Regions from separate parts of the Streptomyces sp. NPDC126499 genome, predicted to be linked through region 2. Evidence: riboswitches for the same ligand, from Rfam matches in the RefSeq annotation. Region 2 holds a riboswitch; the other holds the start of a gene.
The links. A riboswitch is a leader RNA that binds a small molecule or an ion and turns the genes downstream of it on or off. The one in region 2 is predicted to bind S-adenosylmethionine.
Positions count from the first base shown of each region.

Region 1: another riboswitch for S-adenosylmethionine. It lies ahead of thrC (threonine synthase); the one in region 2 lies ahead of ABTZ91_RS17250 (aminotransferase class V-fold PLP-dependent enzyme).

Region 1 is NZ_JBEOUO010000001.1:379,182-387,042, forward strand. Features, by position in the region: gene groL (chaperonin GroEL) at 1-184, opposite strand, end outside; gene ABTZ91_RS01875 (cold-shock protein) at 657-860, opposite strand; gene ABTZ91_RS01880 (MoaD/ThiS family protein) at 1,257-1,535, opposite strand; gene thrC (threonine synthase) at 1,570-2,892, opposite strand; SAM riboswitch class I at 2,886-3,080, opposite strand; gene ABTZ91_RS01890 (glucosyl-3-phosphoglycerate synthase) at 3,202-4,146, shown strand; gene ABTZ91_RS01895 (hypothetical protein) at 4,305-4,619, shown strand; gene ABTZ91_RS01900 (trehalose-6-phosphate synthase) at 4,649-6,034, shown strand; gene ABTZ91_RS01905 (helix-turn-helix domain-containing protein) at 6,171-6,539, opposite strand; gene ABTZ91_RS01910 (NAD(P)-binding domain-containing protein) at 6,655-7,572, shown strand; gene ABTZ91_RS01915 (immune inhibitor A domain-containing protein) at 7,774-7,861, shown strand, end outside.
Region 2 is NZ_JBEOUO010000010.1:125,002-132,862, reverse strand. Features, by position in the region: gene ABTZ91_RS17275 (NlpC/P60 family protein) at 1-2, opposite strand, end outside; gene ABTZ91_RS17270 (NYN domain-containing protein) at 270-1,634, opposite strand; gene ABTZ91_RS17265 (hypothetical protein) at 1,681-1,920, opposite strand; gene ABTZ91_RS17260 (rhomboid family intramembrane serine protease) at 2,070-2,804, shown strand; gene ABTZ91_RS17255 (Lrp/AsnC ligand binding domain-containing protein) at 2,801-3,082, shown strand; gene ABTZ91_RS17250 (aminotransferase class V-fold PLP-dependent enzyme) at 3,165-4,529, opposite strand; SAM riboswitch class IV at 4,705-4,822, opposite strand; gene trpD (anthranilate phosphoribosyltransferase) at 4,898-5,962, opposite strand; gene ABTZ91_RS17240 (cytochrome bc complex cytochrome b subunit) at 6,097-7,722, opposite strand; gene ABTZ91_RS17235 (Rieske 2Fe-2S domain-containing protein) at 7,719-7,861, opposite strand, start outside.

The sequences.
Region 1 (7,861 bases), on a different contig from region 2:
CGAGCTCGATCTCCTTGGCGATGGAGACACCATCGTTGGTGATCGTGGGGGCGCCCCACTTCTTCTCGAGGACGACGTTGCGGCCCTTGGGACCGAGGGTGACCTTGACGGCGTCAGCGAGCTGGTTCATGCCGCGCTCGAGACCGCGCCGGGCCTCCTCGTCGAACGCGATGATCTTGGCCATGTGAAGTGGTCCTCCCGGACATGGGGTGGATAACGCTCCTGGACCGCGCCGACGCCCGCGACGGACGGCCCGCTTGCCCCGTGGTTCCTTGCCCCACGTGGCCTGCGACCTCGTCTGCCCGATCCTCGTAAGCACTCTCACCTTCAGAGTGCTAACGCCAATGATTAGCACTCGACCTAGGAGAGTGCAAGCGACTCCCGCAGATCGAGAGCCGGATCAGGGCCGGATCAGGGGCCGGGCCGGGGGCAGGATCAGGGCAGGATCAGGGGCCGGGCCGGGGGCAGGATCAGGGCCGGGTCGGGGGCCGGGCCGGGGGCAGGATCAGGGCCGGATCAGGGGCTGGACCAGGGGCCGGGTCGGCGGAGCCTCCGCGGCAGGTCGTCGGGTCGGGCGGACGCGCGCGAGGGGCCCGCATCCCGGTCAGGATGCGGGCCCCTCGACGGAAGTGCGTCGGTGGCCGATCGCGCCGCGCTCAGACGGCGAGCTTGACCATGTCCGCCTGCGGACCCTTCTGGCCCTGCGAGATCTCGAACTCGACCCGCTGACCCTCTTCGAGGGTGCGGTAGCCGTCCATCTGGATCGCGCTGTAGTGGACGAAAACATCCGCACCACCGTCGACCGCGATGAAGCCGTAGCCCTTCTCCGCGTTGAACCACTTGACGGTGCCCTGAGCCATGCCTAACTCCCCTATTACTGGCCCTTGCGCGGGACCGCACTTCGCGGACCCGGGTCAGACCCTGCGCCGGAACGCGTCGACCGCGGCTGAATGTATCTGCCCAACTGCCCTCTGCAACAGGTCAATCCGACGAGAATTCTGGGCACGCCGGAAAGGCGGATTGCGGAGAATATGTGGAATTCCGGGGCAAGTCGGGCCCGGCAAAGCGCGCAGATGGTGCACAAGGCACGGGCACTTTGGCTGCATCTTGTCGCGCACGGACGCATTCTCATATGCGCCTGGCATGCGCAGCTGAGGGGGCTTCCCCAACTCTACCGCGCTCAACCATGCTGAATTGCCCCTTCCGCTTCTGGCAGCGGAAGGGGCAATTCAGGGAAAGACCGGGAAAGCGGAGACTCAGCAGCCGCCCGCGACGGCCGGGATGATCGACACGCCCGCTCCGTCCGGCGTCGCCGTCTCCAGGCCCTGCTCGAAGCGCACGTCGTCGTCGTTCACGTACACGTTGACGAAGCGGCGCAGCTTGCCCTGGTCGTCCAGGACGCGGGCGGCGATGCCGGTGTGGTTCTTCTCCAGGTCGGCGATGACCTCGGCGAGGGTGGCGCCCTCGGCGGGCACCTCGGCCTGGCCGCCCGTGTAGGTGCGGAGGATGGTGGGGATGCGGACGTTCACGGCCATGTCTTCGTAACCTTTCGGCGCGCTAGGGCGGGTCTCAGTGGGCCAGGCCGGCGTCGCGGAACGCGTCGAGGCTCGGGCGGATGGTGGCGGTCGCCTGGGAGGTGTCGGCCACCGCGTCCAGGGTCTTGAGTCCGTCGCCGGTGTTGAGGACGACGGTGGTGAGCGAGGGGTCGATGAGACCGGCCTCGACGAGCTTCCGGGTCACGCCGACGGTCACGCCGCCCGCGGTCTCGGCGAAGATGCCCTCGGTGCGGGCCAGGACCTTGATCGCGTCCACGACCTGCTCGTCGTTGACGTCCTCCACGGCGCCGCCGGTGCGGCGGGCGATGTCGAGCACGTACGGGCCGTCCGCCGGGTTGCCGATGGCGAGCGACTTGGCGATGGTGTTCGGCTTCTGCGGGCGGACCACGTCGTGGCCGGCCTTGAAGGCGGCGGAGACCGGGGAGCAGCCCTCGGCCTGGGCGCCGAAGATCTTGTACGGCTTGTCCTCGACCAGACCGAGCTTGATCAGCTCCTGCAGACCCTTGTCGATCTTCGTCAGCTGCGAGCCGGAGGCGATCGGGATGACCAGCTGGTCCGGGATGACCCAGCCGAGCTGCTCGCAGATCTCGTACGCCAGCGTCTTCGAGCCCTCGCCGTAGTACGGGCGCAGGTTGACGTTGACGAAGCCCCAGCCCTCGCCGAGCGGGTCGCCGATGAGCTCCGAGCAGAAGCGGTTGACGTCGTCGTAGTTGCCCTCGATGGCGACGAGGTCACCGCCGTAGACACCGGCCATGACGACCTTGCCCTGCTCCAGGTCGTGCGGGATGAACACGCAGGAGCGGAAGCCGGCCCGGGCGGCGGCGGCGCCGACGGCGCCGGCCAGGTTGCCGGTGGAGGAGCAGGAGAGGGTGGTGAAGCCGAAGGCGCGGGCGGCCTCGATGGCCTGGGCGACGACCCGGTCCTTGAAGGAGTGGGTCGGGTTGCCGGAGTCGTCCTTGACGAACAGCTTGCCCGGCTCGACGCCGATCTCGCGGGCCAGGTTGTCGGCCTGGACGAGCTTGGTCCAGCCGGGGTTCAGGTTCGGCTTGTCGGCGACGTCGGCGGGGACGGGCAGCAGCGGGGCGTAGCGCCAGATGTTGGCGGGGCCGGCCTCGATCCGCTTGCGCAGGGCCTCGGGGTCACCGGTGGGCAGGTCGTACGCGACTTCGAGCGGACCGAAACACAGCTCACAGGCGAAGATCGGGCCGAGCGGGAAGGTCTCACCGCATTCGCGGCAGGAGAGTCCGGACGCGGGACCGAGGTCGACCGGGGTCCGGGGGGAAGCGGTGGTTGCAACCGTCTGTACAGCCATGGAGGCGAGGCCCTTTCTCCTCATCTTCCTCATGACGCATTTCGCCACGAGACGGATTTGGCACCTTCCCTAGTCGGGGGCCTCGCGCATATAAGCAGCGCCCGTCAGGGCTCCACCTGGGGTGGTGGCCGGAGACGGGTGGGCGAGACAAACCGACTGGAGGGTTGCCGGGGCTTCAACGGGCCGTATCCCTCTGCCCCTCTGGATGAGCGGTATTCGATTGTGGAACGCGGTCGGCACCCCGACATGCATCGGGCATCCGCGTTGTTCAAGACTGTAACCGAAGCCTTCCGAGGTGGAGACGGTCGTCCGATCCGCGAGATGGAGATCACGTTGCTGGAAGAAGTGGAGCGCTGGCTGGCCCGGCGGTCCTGGTCGGTGGCCGACCGTCCGCTGGAGCGGATCCTCGCCGCCAAGCGGGGGACGAGGGTGAGCGTGGTGCTGCCGGCGCTGAACGAGGAGGCGACGGTCGGCGCGATCGTCTCCGTGATCCGCCGCGAGCTGATGACGGACGCGGTGCCGCTGGTGGACGAGCTGGTGGTGATCGACTCGGGCTCCACGGACCGTACGGCGGAGGTGGCCGCGGCGGCCGGGGCGCGGGTGGTGGCGCGGGACGCGATACTGCCGCGGATACCGGCGGTGCCGGGCAAGGGCGAGGTGCTGTGGCGCTCGCTGATGGCGACCAGCGGGGACGTGGTCTGCTTCGTCGACGCCGACCTGAGGGACTTCTCGGCGGACTTCGTCTCGGGGATCGTCGGCCCGCTGCTCACCGACCCGGACGTGGACTTCGTGAAGGCGATGTACGACCGCCCGCTGGGCGGCACTCCCGGCCAGGGCGGCCGGGTGACGGAGCTGGTGGCCCGGCCGCTGCTCAATCTGCACTGGCCGCAGCTGGCCGGTTTCGTACAGCCGCTCGGCGGCGAGTACGCGGCACGCCGCTCACTGCTCGAACGGCTGCCGTTCCCGGTCGGTTACGGGGTGGAGCTGGGCCTGCTCGTGGACGCGCTGCACACGGTGGGCCTGGACGCGCTCGCACAGGTGGACGTGGGGGTGCGCAAGCACCGGCACCAGGACGGCCAGGCGCTCGGCCGGATGGCGGCGGCGATCTACCGGACGGCGCAGCTGCGGCTCTCCCGCGGTCATCTGGTGCGGCCGCGGCTGACCCAGTTCGAGCGGAGCGACGAGGGCGGTTTCGCGCCCCGTACGTACGCGGTGGACACGGAGGAGCGGCCGCCGATGGCGGAGATCGCGGAGTACGCGCGCCGGCGCGTGGCCTAGCCGTGGCCGGGTGGCGCTCGCCGCGTGGCCGCCACTCCGTGGTCGTGCCCGGGTGACCGCCGCCGCGTGGCCGGCGACGCCTGGCCGCCGCCGACGCCTGGCCGCCGCCGCGTGGCGTAGCACCGAATGATCATCCTTTCTGCCTAGATTTCCGTTTCATGCGGTGGAGACACGGAACGGGAATCCTGCTGGCAGTCCTCGGCCTCGGCGCCGGACCTCTCTTCCTGGCGGGGGCCGCGCCCGCCGCGGCCCTGGACCGGGCACCGACCTTGGCCCTCCACCCGGCCATGGATCTGGCCGCGGCGCGGGATCCTGACAGGCCGGGGCCGGGCCGGACGGCCGAGGAGCGGCTGTGGCTGCTCGGTGGTCTCGGCCTGGCGCTCGCGGCGACCGGCGTGGTGGCCAGGGCGGCCCTGCGGATCCACCGGGAGCCGCCGGGGAACACCGAGCCTGGCTCGAATCCGCACGTTTGAGCGTTTACCGGACGGGCTAGGTTCGCCATATGGCTTCAGTGCTCGTTGCATCGAACCGCGGCCCGGTCTCGTACACCCTGCGGGACGACGGTGGTCTTGACACCCGGCGGGGCGGTGGCGGGCTCGTCTCCGGCCTCAGCGCCGTCTTTTCGGAGGACTCCGCGGGCGACGGCCTGTGGGTGTGCGCGGCCCTCGGCGACGGCGACCGGGAGGCGGTGCGGCGCGGGATCGCCGAGCCGGGCGTGCGGATGCTGGACATCGACCCGGACGTGTACGCCGACGCGTACAACGGCATCGCGAACTCGGTGCTGTGGTTCCTCCACCACCACCTGTACGACATCCCGCGCGAGCCCGTCTTCGACGCGGCCTTCCGGCGCCGCTGGGACTCCTACCGCGCCTACAACCGCGCCTTCGCCGAGGCCCTCGCCGAGGCGGCGGACGAGGGCGCGGCGGTCCTGGTGCAGGACTACCACCTGGCGCTCGTGCCGGGGCAGCTGCGCGCGCTGCGGCCCGACCTGCGGATCGCGCACTTCACCCACACCCCGTGGGCCTCCCCCGCCTATCTGGCGATGCTGCCGGACGACATCCACGAGGAGCTGGTGGAGGGCATGCTCGGGGCGGACGGGATCGGTTTCCACACCACGGCCTGGGCGGAGGCCTTCCGGGCCGACCCGCAGGTCGCGCGCTCGGCCGGCGGCTCCCGGGTGTCGGTCCATCCGCTCGGCGTCGACGGCGACGAGCTGCGGGCGCTGGCCCACCGGCCTGAGGTCGACGAGCGGCTCGCGGCCCTGCGCGCCGAGGTGGGTGACCGGAAGACGATCGTCCGGGTCGACCGGACCGAGCTGTCCAAGAACATCCTGCGCGGCCTGCTCGCCTACCGGGAGCTCCTGACCGACCGCCCCCAGTGGCGCGGCCGGGTCGTCCACCTCGCCTCCGCGTACCCCTCCCGCCAGGACCTGGAGAGCTACCGCTCCTACACGGCGGCGGTGACCGCGCTCGCGGAGCGGATCAACGAGGAGTTCGGCACGGCGGACTGGCAGCCCGTCCTGGTTTCCGTGCAGGACGACTTCACCCGCTCCCTGGCCGCGTACCGGATGGCCGACGTGGCCCTCGTCAACCCGGTCAGGGACGGCATGAACCTGGTCGCCAAGGAGATCCCCGCCGTCTCCGAGGAGGGCTGCGCGCTGGTGCTGTCCCGGGAGGCGGGGGCGTACGAGGAGCTGCGGGCCGACGCGTTGACGGTGAACCCCTTCGACGTGACCGAGACCGCGGAGGCCCTCCACGAGGCCCTCTCGATGCCCGCCCCGGACCGCGCCGAGCGCACCAAGCGGCTCGCGGCGGCGGCCACCGCCCTGCCGCCGCGGCGCTGGTTCCTGGACCAGCTGGAGGCGCTGGGCGGGGCGGTGCGCGCCTAGGAGACGGGGCGCGCTTTCGGAGGGGTCCCCGGTCCTGGGGGCCCGGCCCTCGGGGGCCGGGCCCCGGGGGAGGCCGGGCCCCGGGGGAGGCCGGGCCCATTCCCACGAGGCCGGGCCCCCGAGCGCCGGGGCCGCCCTAGGGAGCCGGGTCCTCGGAAGCCTCGGCCCGTTCCCGCCGCTCGCGGCCCCACGCGGCGAGCGGTTCGAGCGCGTCGTTGAGCCGGATGCCGTCCTTGGTGAGCGCGTACTCGACGCGCGGCGGGACCTCGTCGTACGAGACGCGGTCCACGATGCCGTCCGCCTCCATCTCGCGCAGGTGGGAGGCGAGCACCTTCTCGGTGATGCCCGGCACCATCCTGCGCAGTTCGCCGAAGCGGCGGTGCGGGTACTCGTGGAGCGCCCACAGGATGAGCACCTTCCACTTGCCCCCGATGATGTCCATCGTGGTGTCGATCCCGCAGATGTGCTCCCCGCCGTCGGACCCGGGCCGGTTCAGCGTCGCCATGCTCCCCCTTCCTGAACCTTCCTGAACTTCCTGACCTGCTCGCTCACTTCAGGGTAACCACCCACTTCGAAGTGCGTACTTGAGCGATCAACCGCCCGGCGAGCAGCCTGGTCTCATGAACGAGACGACCTCGCAGACGACCACCACGACCACCCCGGCCCCCTCCTCCAAGACCCCCGTCACCCTCCTCGGTCTCGGCGCCATGGGCACCGCCCTGGCCCGGACCTGGCTCGCCGCCGGCCACCCGCTCACCGTCTGGAACCGCACCCCGGCCCGCGCCGCCGCGCTCGTCGACGAGGGCGCGAAGGCCGCCGCCGACGTGGCCGAGGCGGTCGCCGCGAGCGCCCTCGTCGTGGTCTGCCTCCTGGACGACGCCTCCGTCGGCGAGGCCCTGGCCGATGCCGACCTGACCGGCAAGGACCTGGTCAACCTCACCACCACCACGCCGGCCCAGGCCCGCGACCGTGCCGCGTGGGCCCGCGAGCGGGGCGCCCGCTACCTGGACGGCGGGATCATGGCCGTCCCGCCGATGATCGGCGTCCCCGAGGCCGGCGGTTACGTCTTCTACAGCGGCTCGCGGGAGCTGTTCGAGCGGCACCAGGAGACCCTCGCGGTGCCGGCCGGCACCGTCCACGTCGGCGAGGACGCGGGCTTCGCGGCCCTGCACGACGTGGCGCTGCTCAGCGCGATGTACGGGATGTTCGCCGGGGTCGCGCACGCCTTCGCCCTGATCCGCAAGGAGGACATCGACCCGGTCGCCTTCGCCCCGCTGCTGTCCGGCTGGATCTCCGCCATGGCCGGCTCGTCCGTGCAGCAGACCGCCCGACAGCTGAAGAGCGGCGACTACACCACGGACGTGGTGTCCAACCTGGCGATGCAGGTGGCGGGCACGCCGACCTTCCTGGCCACGGCCGAGCAGCAGGGCGTGAGCCCGGAGCTGATCACTCCGTACTTCGAGCTGATGCGCCGCCGGCTGGCGGAGGGCAGCGGCGAGGAGGACCTGACGGGCGTGGTGGACCTGCTGCTGCGGTGACCGCCGCGCGGCGAAGGCACGTAAATCCGTTCCGTTAATCGGAGACGACCCCTCCTCGCGGGGGGTCGTCCCGTGCCAGACTCTGCGGCGATCGTTCCCCCAGGCGATCCTGCCCCGAGGCCCTGCGGGCCTGGGGAGACCCTCATCCCCCAAACGGCAAGCGGAAGGATCGCGACAGACGTGAAGAAGATTGTCGTGAGCATGACTCTCGGGTCGGCGCTCACCGCACTCCTCGCCGCGGGGCTCACCCCCGCCGCCGCGCAGGAGGCCAGGGACGGCGCTCCGGCCG
Region 2 (7,861 bases):
ACGAAGGCGAGCTCCTTCTTCCTCGAGCCGCCAGGCCAGAACTGCGGCAGGCGGGACCATCGCTGTCATCCCCGATGGATGATCAACCGCGCGAAGGTTCGAGGCCCGACCCTAGTGACCATCTTGTGATCAGTTCAAATCCCAACGGGCAAAATCTCGCTCGCTCGACAAGTTATTTACATACATCCCACGGGCAGTAGTGGTCACTTGACCCTGCGCGGACAACAATCCGGACATCGCGCCCAGGAGTGCTCAGCGGTGACGAGACGTCACGAGAGGCGCGAAAGCCGCTTCAGCAACAACGCGGAGGCCACGGGCCTGGCACCGGACTTGGCGACCCCGTCGGCGACCTCGCGGTCGGTGGAGACCACCACGACCGGACGCCCCGGCGGTTCGGCGCGCACCAGCTGCCGGATCAGCTCGTCGGCCGTCACGCCGGGCTTGGAGAACAGCACCCGCACCCCGCGCGGCGGGGCGAGCAGCACCGGCGCCGCGAGCTCGGCGCCGTCGAAGACACAGGTGATCTCCGCGCCGGAGCGGGCCGCGAGCGCGGACAGGCCGCCGAGCAGCCGCAGCCGCTGCTTCTCCAGCGGCATCGTCGGATAGCCGGTCTTGGTGACGTTGTAGCCGTCCACCACCAGGTGCGCCTGGGGCAGTTCGAGCAGCTGGTCCAGGAGTGCCGGGTCGGTCTCGGACAGGGCGCGGGCGGCGATGTCCTTCGGTGACATCCGGCCGGGCTCGACGGCGTCCACGGTGTCCGCGGGGTGCATCGACACCGGCGGCAGGGCCAGTTCGCGGCGCAGCCCCTGGGCGGCGTCGAGCACCGTGTCCAGGAGCAGCCGCAGCCGCATGTCCTCCACCGAGCGGCCCTCGCGGGCGGCCCGCCGGCTGGCCTCCAGGGCGGCCTCCACCTCGCCGAGCCGGGCCTTGAGGCGCCGGGTCTCGCTCTCGGCGGCCGACACCTGGGCGGCGGCCTCGGTCCGCGCGGTGTCGATCTCGGCCTGGGCGCGCCGCAGGGCCGCCTCGCCGCGCTTGACGTCGCTCTGGGCGCTGCGCAGCTTGCGGTGAAGCGATTCGGCTTCCTTGCGGGCGGCCTCCAGGTCGTGCCGGAGCTGCTCGGTCTCGGCCTTCGCCCGCTCCTTGGCGCCCGCGACCTCCTCGCGCAGCCGGGCCAGCTCGCGGCGGCTCGCCTCGTCGGCCCGTTCGGCGTCGGCGCGCTGTGCCTCCTCGCCGGCGGCGGCCACCAGCTTGCCCCAGCCGGCCGGGCGCAGCAGATAGGCCGCGGCGGCGATGTCGACGGGGTCGGCCGCGGCGGGCGGGGCGCCGGACTCCACGGCGCCGGCGAGCACGGGCTGGGACTCCTTGAACCGCTCGCCGATCCGCTGCCGGAACAGCGGCTCGCTCTCCAGGGCGGCGGCCATCGCGTTCCCGGCGAACTTGGCCCGCCGGGGGGCGGTGAAGCGGGCGTACTGCCGCAGCGGGGCGGGCAGCTCGGCGACGGTCAGCCCGCCGAAGGCGTCCGCGACCAGGGCGACGACCTTGCGCCGTACGGCCTCGGGAAGGGGCCGGTCGAGCGTCTCGGCGGTCTCGTCCGCCGAGCCCGTCGGCTCGTCACCGTGCGCGGGCCGCTCCACGATCCGTCACCCCTCTCCCTGTCGTCGCCCTCTCGGGGGCCGCTTCTCAGGAAGCGGCGCCCGGCCTGTCCACCAATTCGATCTGGTCCACCGCGTTGCACCAGCGGCAGCGGACCGACTCGATGGTCTCACTGACCACCTCGCGCTCCTCCACCTTGGGCTCTCCGGCGAGGTCCAGATGGACGTATTCGACGACCTTGGACGAGCGGGTCACGTCGAAGCGGGTCAGGTTGCCGCAGAGCGTGCAGCGCCAGCGGGTGTCGGCGGTCGGCAGGGGAACCGTCATCGTGCCGTCCTCTTTCGTACGAGCTTCACGGGCCCGCGGTGCGCCGTCGAACTGCGGGAGTACTGCCCGTAACCCTACGGCCTCGCGGGTACCCCGTGTCACGGCGAGGCACTCTGTCCAGGTGGGCACCGGTACGCCATGATCTGTCCATGATCGACTGGCGGGGCACGGCCCTCGGCGCCTGGCGGGGCGCCCGGAACGGACCGACGGTGACCTACGGCCTGATCGCCGGCTGCGTGCTGCTCTTCGCCGCGAGCCCGGTGGCGGGACTGAGCCCGGCGTACGGCACGGGCCACGAGCTGCTCGTGGCGCAGAGCGCGTACTTCCAGCGCTGGGGGGTGATCCCGGCCGAGCTGGTGGGCGGTGACCTTCGCGCCCTGCTCACCCCGCTGACCGCCCTCTTCGTGCACGGCAGCTGGCTGCACCTGCTCGGGAACATGCTGTTCCTGTACGTGTTCGGGGCGATGACCGAGGAGCGGATGGGCCCGGCCGGCTTCGTCCTCTTCTACCTGGGCTGCGGATATCTGGCCCTGCTCGGCTACGCGGCGGCGCACGCCGAGAGCCAGCAGACCCTGGTCGGGGCGTCGGGGGCGATCTCAGGGGTGCTCGGGGCCTTCCTCTATCTCTTCCCGCGCGCCCGGGTGACGAGCCTCTTCCCCTTCCTGTTCTTCCTGCCGCTGCGCTTCCCCGCCTGGATCGTGCTGATCTTCTGGTTCGTGCTCCAGTGGCTGGCGGCCCGCTCGGCGGGCTCGGGTCCCGGGGTGGCGTATCTGGCGCACGTGGTGGGCTTCGGGATCGGCTTCGTCTTCGCGTGGGCGCGGTACAGGGGTGCCGATAGAGTGAAGCCACCAGCCGCGGCCACCGAGGGAGAAAGCCAGCCGTGATCACCGCGATCGTGCTCATCAAGACCAGCGTGGACCGCATCCCCGAGATCGCCGAGGCGATCGCCGCGATCGACACCGTCAGCGAGGTCTTCTCCGTCACCGGTACGTACGACCTGATCGCGATGGTCCGGGTGGCGCGCCACGACGACCTGGCCGATGTGATCCCGGGCCGGATCTCCAAGATCCCGGGCGTCGAGGCCACCGACACGCACGTGGCGTTCCGGGCCTACTCGCAGCACGACCTGGACGCGGCCTTCGCCATCGGCCTGGAGTCCTGACCCGGTACCGGCCCCCGTACGGACACGGCTGAAGCCGGCCTCTCCCCCGCGGGAGGCCGGCTTCACCCGTACGAGGGAGCGGTCAGCCGCGGTCGGGGACGCAGCGGCCGTCCTCGGTGCGGTAGGTCCACCGGGCGCCGTCACGCACCAGCTCCTTCACCGCGCCGACGAACCGCTCCACGTGCTCGTCGGGAGTGCCCGCGCCGAAGCTCACCCGGATGGCGTTCAGCGACCTCTCGCCGGGGTTCGCCTCCGGGGCGCCGCACGCGCCCGGGTCCTGCGGGTCGCTGCCGAGCAGGGTGCGCACCAGCGGGTGGGCGCAGAACAGGCCGTCGCGGACGCCGATGCCGTACTCGGCGGAGAGCGCGGCGGCGAAGTGGGAGCTGTTCCAGCCCTCCACGACGAAGGAGATGACGCCGACCCGGGGGGCGTCGTCGCCGAAGAGCGAGAGGACCCGCACCTCGGGCACCTCGGCCAGGCCCTCGCGGACCTTCGCGATGAGGTGCCGCTCGCGGGCGACGAGCCGGTCGAAGCCGGCCTCGGTGAGCGCCTTGCAGGCGGAGGCGATGGAGTAGACGCCGATGACGTTGGGCGATCCGGCCTCGTGCCGGGCCGCGGTGGTGTGCCACTCCACGTCCACACCGCCGTCGGCCCGGCGCGCGACCGTACGGGAGGCGCCGCCGCCCGCGAGGTACGGCTCGGCGTCCCGCAGCCAGTCCGCCCGGCCGGCGAGGACGCCGGAGCCGAACGGCGCGTACAGCTTGTGCCCGGAGAAGGCGACCCAGTCGACGTCCGACTCCCGTACGGAGACGGGGTGGTGGGGCGCCAGCTGGGCGGCGTCGAGGACGATCCGGGCGCCGTGCGCGTGCGCGGCGGCGGCCAGTTCCCTCACCGGCCACAGCTCACCGGTCACGTTGGAGGCGCCGGTGACGCAGACCAGGGCCGGGCCGTAGGGGTCGCGTGCGGCGAGCGCGCGCTCCAGGATCTCGACGGCCCGGGCCGGGGTGCGCGGCGCGTCGAGGTAGGTCACGTGGGCGTCGCCCCAGGGCAGGAGGGACGCGTGGTGCTCGGTCTCGAAGACGAAGACCTGGCAGTCGGCGGGGAGCGCCCGGGCGAGCAGGTTGAGCGAGTCGGTGGTGGAGCGGGTGAAGACCACCTGGTCGTCGGGGCGGCAGTCGAGGAACTCGGCGACGGTGGCCCGGCTGTTCTCGAAGAGGTCGGTGGAGAGCTGGGAGAGGTATCCGGCACCGCGGTGGACGCTGCCGTAGTACGGGGCGTACGCGGCGACGTCGTCCCACACGCGCTGAAGGGCCGGGGCGCTGGCCGCGTAGTCGAGCGCCGCGTAGGTGACCTCGCCTCCGGTGACGAGCGGGACGGTGACGTCCCGGCCCAGAACGGGCAGAGGGGCACAAACGGACTGGTCGGCGGCAGCGGTGATCACGGACATGGCGAACTCCCGTACAAGGCAGGCGAATTCAGCGCCTCGACGCGACGGGGGCACGCGGCCGCGGAGGCACGGAAAAGGAAAAAGGGGGTGACGAAGAAGGGGCTTCGAGGCCCTAGCGCATTCGCTTGCTCACGAGACTGCTCCCTTGAGGACCAAGGACCCCAGGGTTCGCAGGGGTCCGCGCTTGCCGCGGACCTTTCTGTCCACGGCCTGGTCTTCACCCGGGGCACCCCGCCACGGACGGAGGGTTGCCGGACAGCCGGCCGGGGCCTTGATGGCTGTCACTCATGACCTGTTCAGAAGCTATGCCACGTGATCGTCGGCGCGCAACCCCGTCCGTATTCCGGACGGGGTTGCGCACCCGACGGCTACGCGTTGCTGACGGCGATCCACCGCTCCAGGGCCTGGCGCGCCGCGCCGGAGTCGATGGACTCGGCGGCCTTCTCGATGCCGGCCCGCAGCTGCTCCGCCAGGGTGCCCTCCCCCGGCTCCAGGGCGGTCAGCGCCGCCGCCGAGTTGAGCAGCACCGCGTCACGGACCGGACCGGTCTCGCCGGCCAGCAGCCGCCGGGCGACGTCGGCGTTGTACGAGGCGTCGGCGCCGCGCAGGGCCTCCACCGGCACCAGGTCGATGCCGACGTCCCTGGGGTCGAAGCGCTCCTCGCGTACGGTGCCGTCCCGGACGATCCAGACCCGCGAGGTGGCCGTGGTGGTCAGCTCGTCCAGGCCGTCGTCGCCCCGGAAGACCAGCGCGGAGGAGCCGCGCTCGGCGAGCACCCCGGCGACGATCGGGGCCATCCGGGCGTCGGCGACACCGGTGGCCTGGGCCCGGACGCGGGCCGGATTGGTCAGCGGGCCGAGGAAGTTGAACACCGTGCGGATGCCCAGCTCCTTGCGGGCCATCGCCACATGGCGCAGCGCCGGGTGGAACTTCACCGCGAAGCAGAAGGTGATCCCGGCCTCCTCGGCCACCTCCGCGACCCGCTTCGGGCTCAGCTCCAGGTTGACGCCGAGCTTCTCCAGGACGTCGGAGGCGCCGGAGGCCGAGGACGCGGCCCGGTTGCCGTGCTTGACGACCTTGGCACCCGTGCCCGCGACGACGATCGCCGACATGGTGGAGACGTTCACGGTCTTGGCGCCGTCGCCGCCGGTGCCGACGATGTCGACGGTGGCGCCGGGCACCTCGATGGTGTTGGCGTGCTCGTACATGGTCCGGACGAGACCGGTGATCTCCTCCACGGTCTCGCCCTTGGCGCGCAGGGCGACCACGAAGCCGGCGATCTGCGCGTCGGTGGCCTCGCCGCGCAGGATGCGGTCCATGGCCCAGGCCGTGTCCTCGGCGCTCTGGTCGCGGCCGCCGAGCAGACCGTCCAGGACGACGGGCCAGGAGCGGCCCGCCGCGGTCTCGCCTCCAGCGGGGTGCACAGCGCTCATGGTCGCTCCTGATGTGTCCGTACGTATCTCCAAGGCCACCCCCACCCTATCGATCCCCGGGAACGGCAAAGAGCCCCGTCCATCGAATGGACGGGGCTCTCGCCGTGGCGACCTACATCAGGAGGTCAAGGTGATCAGTGGTGGCCGTGGCCGCTCTGGATCTCCTTGTACTCCTCGACGGTGGGCTTGGCGATCTGGTTGTCCGCGCCGTAGTAACCCCGGTTGAGCTTGACCCGGAGCTTCTCCATGCGGCCGATCTTGCGCTCCACGCCGTTCTCGTCGACGGCCGGCGGCAGCTCCGCCGGCGCGTACTGCTCGTGCGCGGTGAGCTTGTGCAGCTCGCCCTGGCTGAGCGGGGTGTGGACCTCGACGAACTCACCGTGCGGCAGGCGCTTGATGATGCCGGACTCGCGACCGTGCAGCACCTTGTCCTTGTCCCGGCGCTGGAGGCCGAGGCAGATCCGCTTGGTGACGATGAACGCGATGACCGGTCCGACGAAGAAGAAGATCCGGACGAACCAGGTGATCGAGTTGATCGACAGGTGGAAGTGCGTGGCCCAGAGGTCGTTGCCACCACCGACGAGCATGATCATGTACGCGGTGATCCAGGCGACACCGAAGGCGGTGCGCGTCGGAGCGTTGCGCGGGCGCTGCGCGATGTGGTGCTCGCGCTTGTCGCCGGTGATCCAGGACTCGATGAACGGGTAGACCGCGATCGCGCCGAGCACCAGCGGGAAGATCACCAGCGGGATGAACACGCCCAGGACCAGGGTGTGGCCCCAGATGTTGATCTCCCAGCCCGGCATGACACGGATCAGACCCTCGGCGAAGCCCATGTACCAGTCGGGCTGGGCGCCGGTGGACACCTGGTCCGGGCGGTACGGGCCGAGGGCCCAGATCGGGTTGATCGAGGCGATCGCCGAGATGATGGCGATGACACCGAAGACCAGGAAGAAGAAGCCTCCGGCCTTGGCCATGTACACCGGCAGCAGCGGCATGCCGACGACGTTCTTGTTGGTGCGGCCGGGGCCCTCGAAGTGCGTGTGCTTGTGCACGAACACCAGGATCAGGTGGGCGACCACCAGGCCGAGCATGATGCCCGGGAGCAGCAGCACGTGCGCCGAGTAGAACCGGGCGACGAAGTCGCCGCCGGGGAACTCGCCGCCGAACAGGAACATCGACAGGTACGTGCCGACGACCGGCACGGACAGGATCGCGCCCTGCATGAAGCGGACACCGGTGCCGGAGAGCAGGTCGTCCGGGAGCGAGTAACCGGTGAAGCCGGTGAACATGCCCAGGAAGAACAGCAGGAAGCCGAACAGCCAGTTGATCTCACGCGGCTTGCGGAACGCGCCGGTGAAGAACACGCGCATCATGTGCACGAACATGCCGGCGAGGAAGATCAGCGCCGCCCAGTGGTGGATCTGCCGGATGAGCAGACCACCGCGCACCTCGAAGGAGATGTGCATGGTCGAGTTGAACGCCTCGGACATCAGCTGTCCCTGGAGCGGGACGTACGGTCCGGTGTACTCCACCTCGTTCATCGACGGGTGGAAGAACATCGTCAGGTAGACGCCCGTCAGGATGATGATGAGGAAGCTGTAGAGGCAGACCTCGCCCAGCATGAAGGACCAGTGGTCCGGGAAGATCTTCCGCATGTTGGCCTTGGCCAGCGTGTAGATCCCCAGGCGGCCGTCGGCCCAGTCGGCGACCCGCTCACCGGCGGGCGCCTTCTTCTGCGTATTGGTCACAGTGCTCATCCGCGCTCCCAGAAGGCAGGGCCGACGGGCTCGTCGAAGTCGCCGAGCGCCTCCAGGAAGCCCTTGTCGTTCACGCCGATCCGCAGCTGCGGGAGGGCGTGGCCGGCCGGGCCGAAGATGACGCGGGCGCCGTCGGACA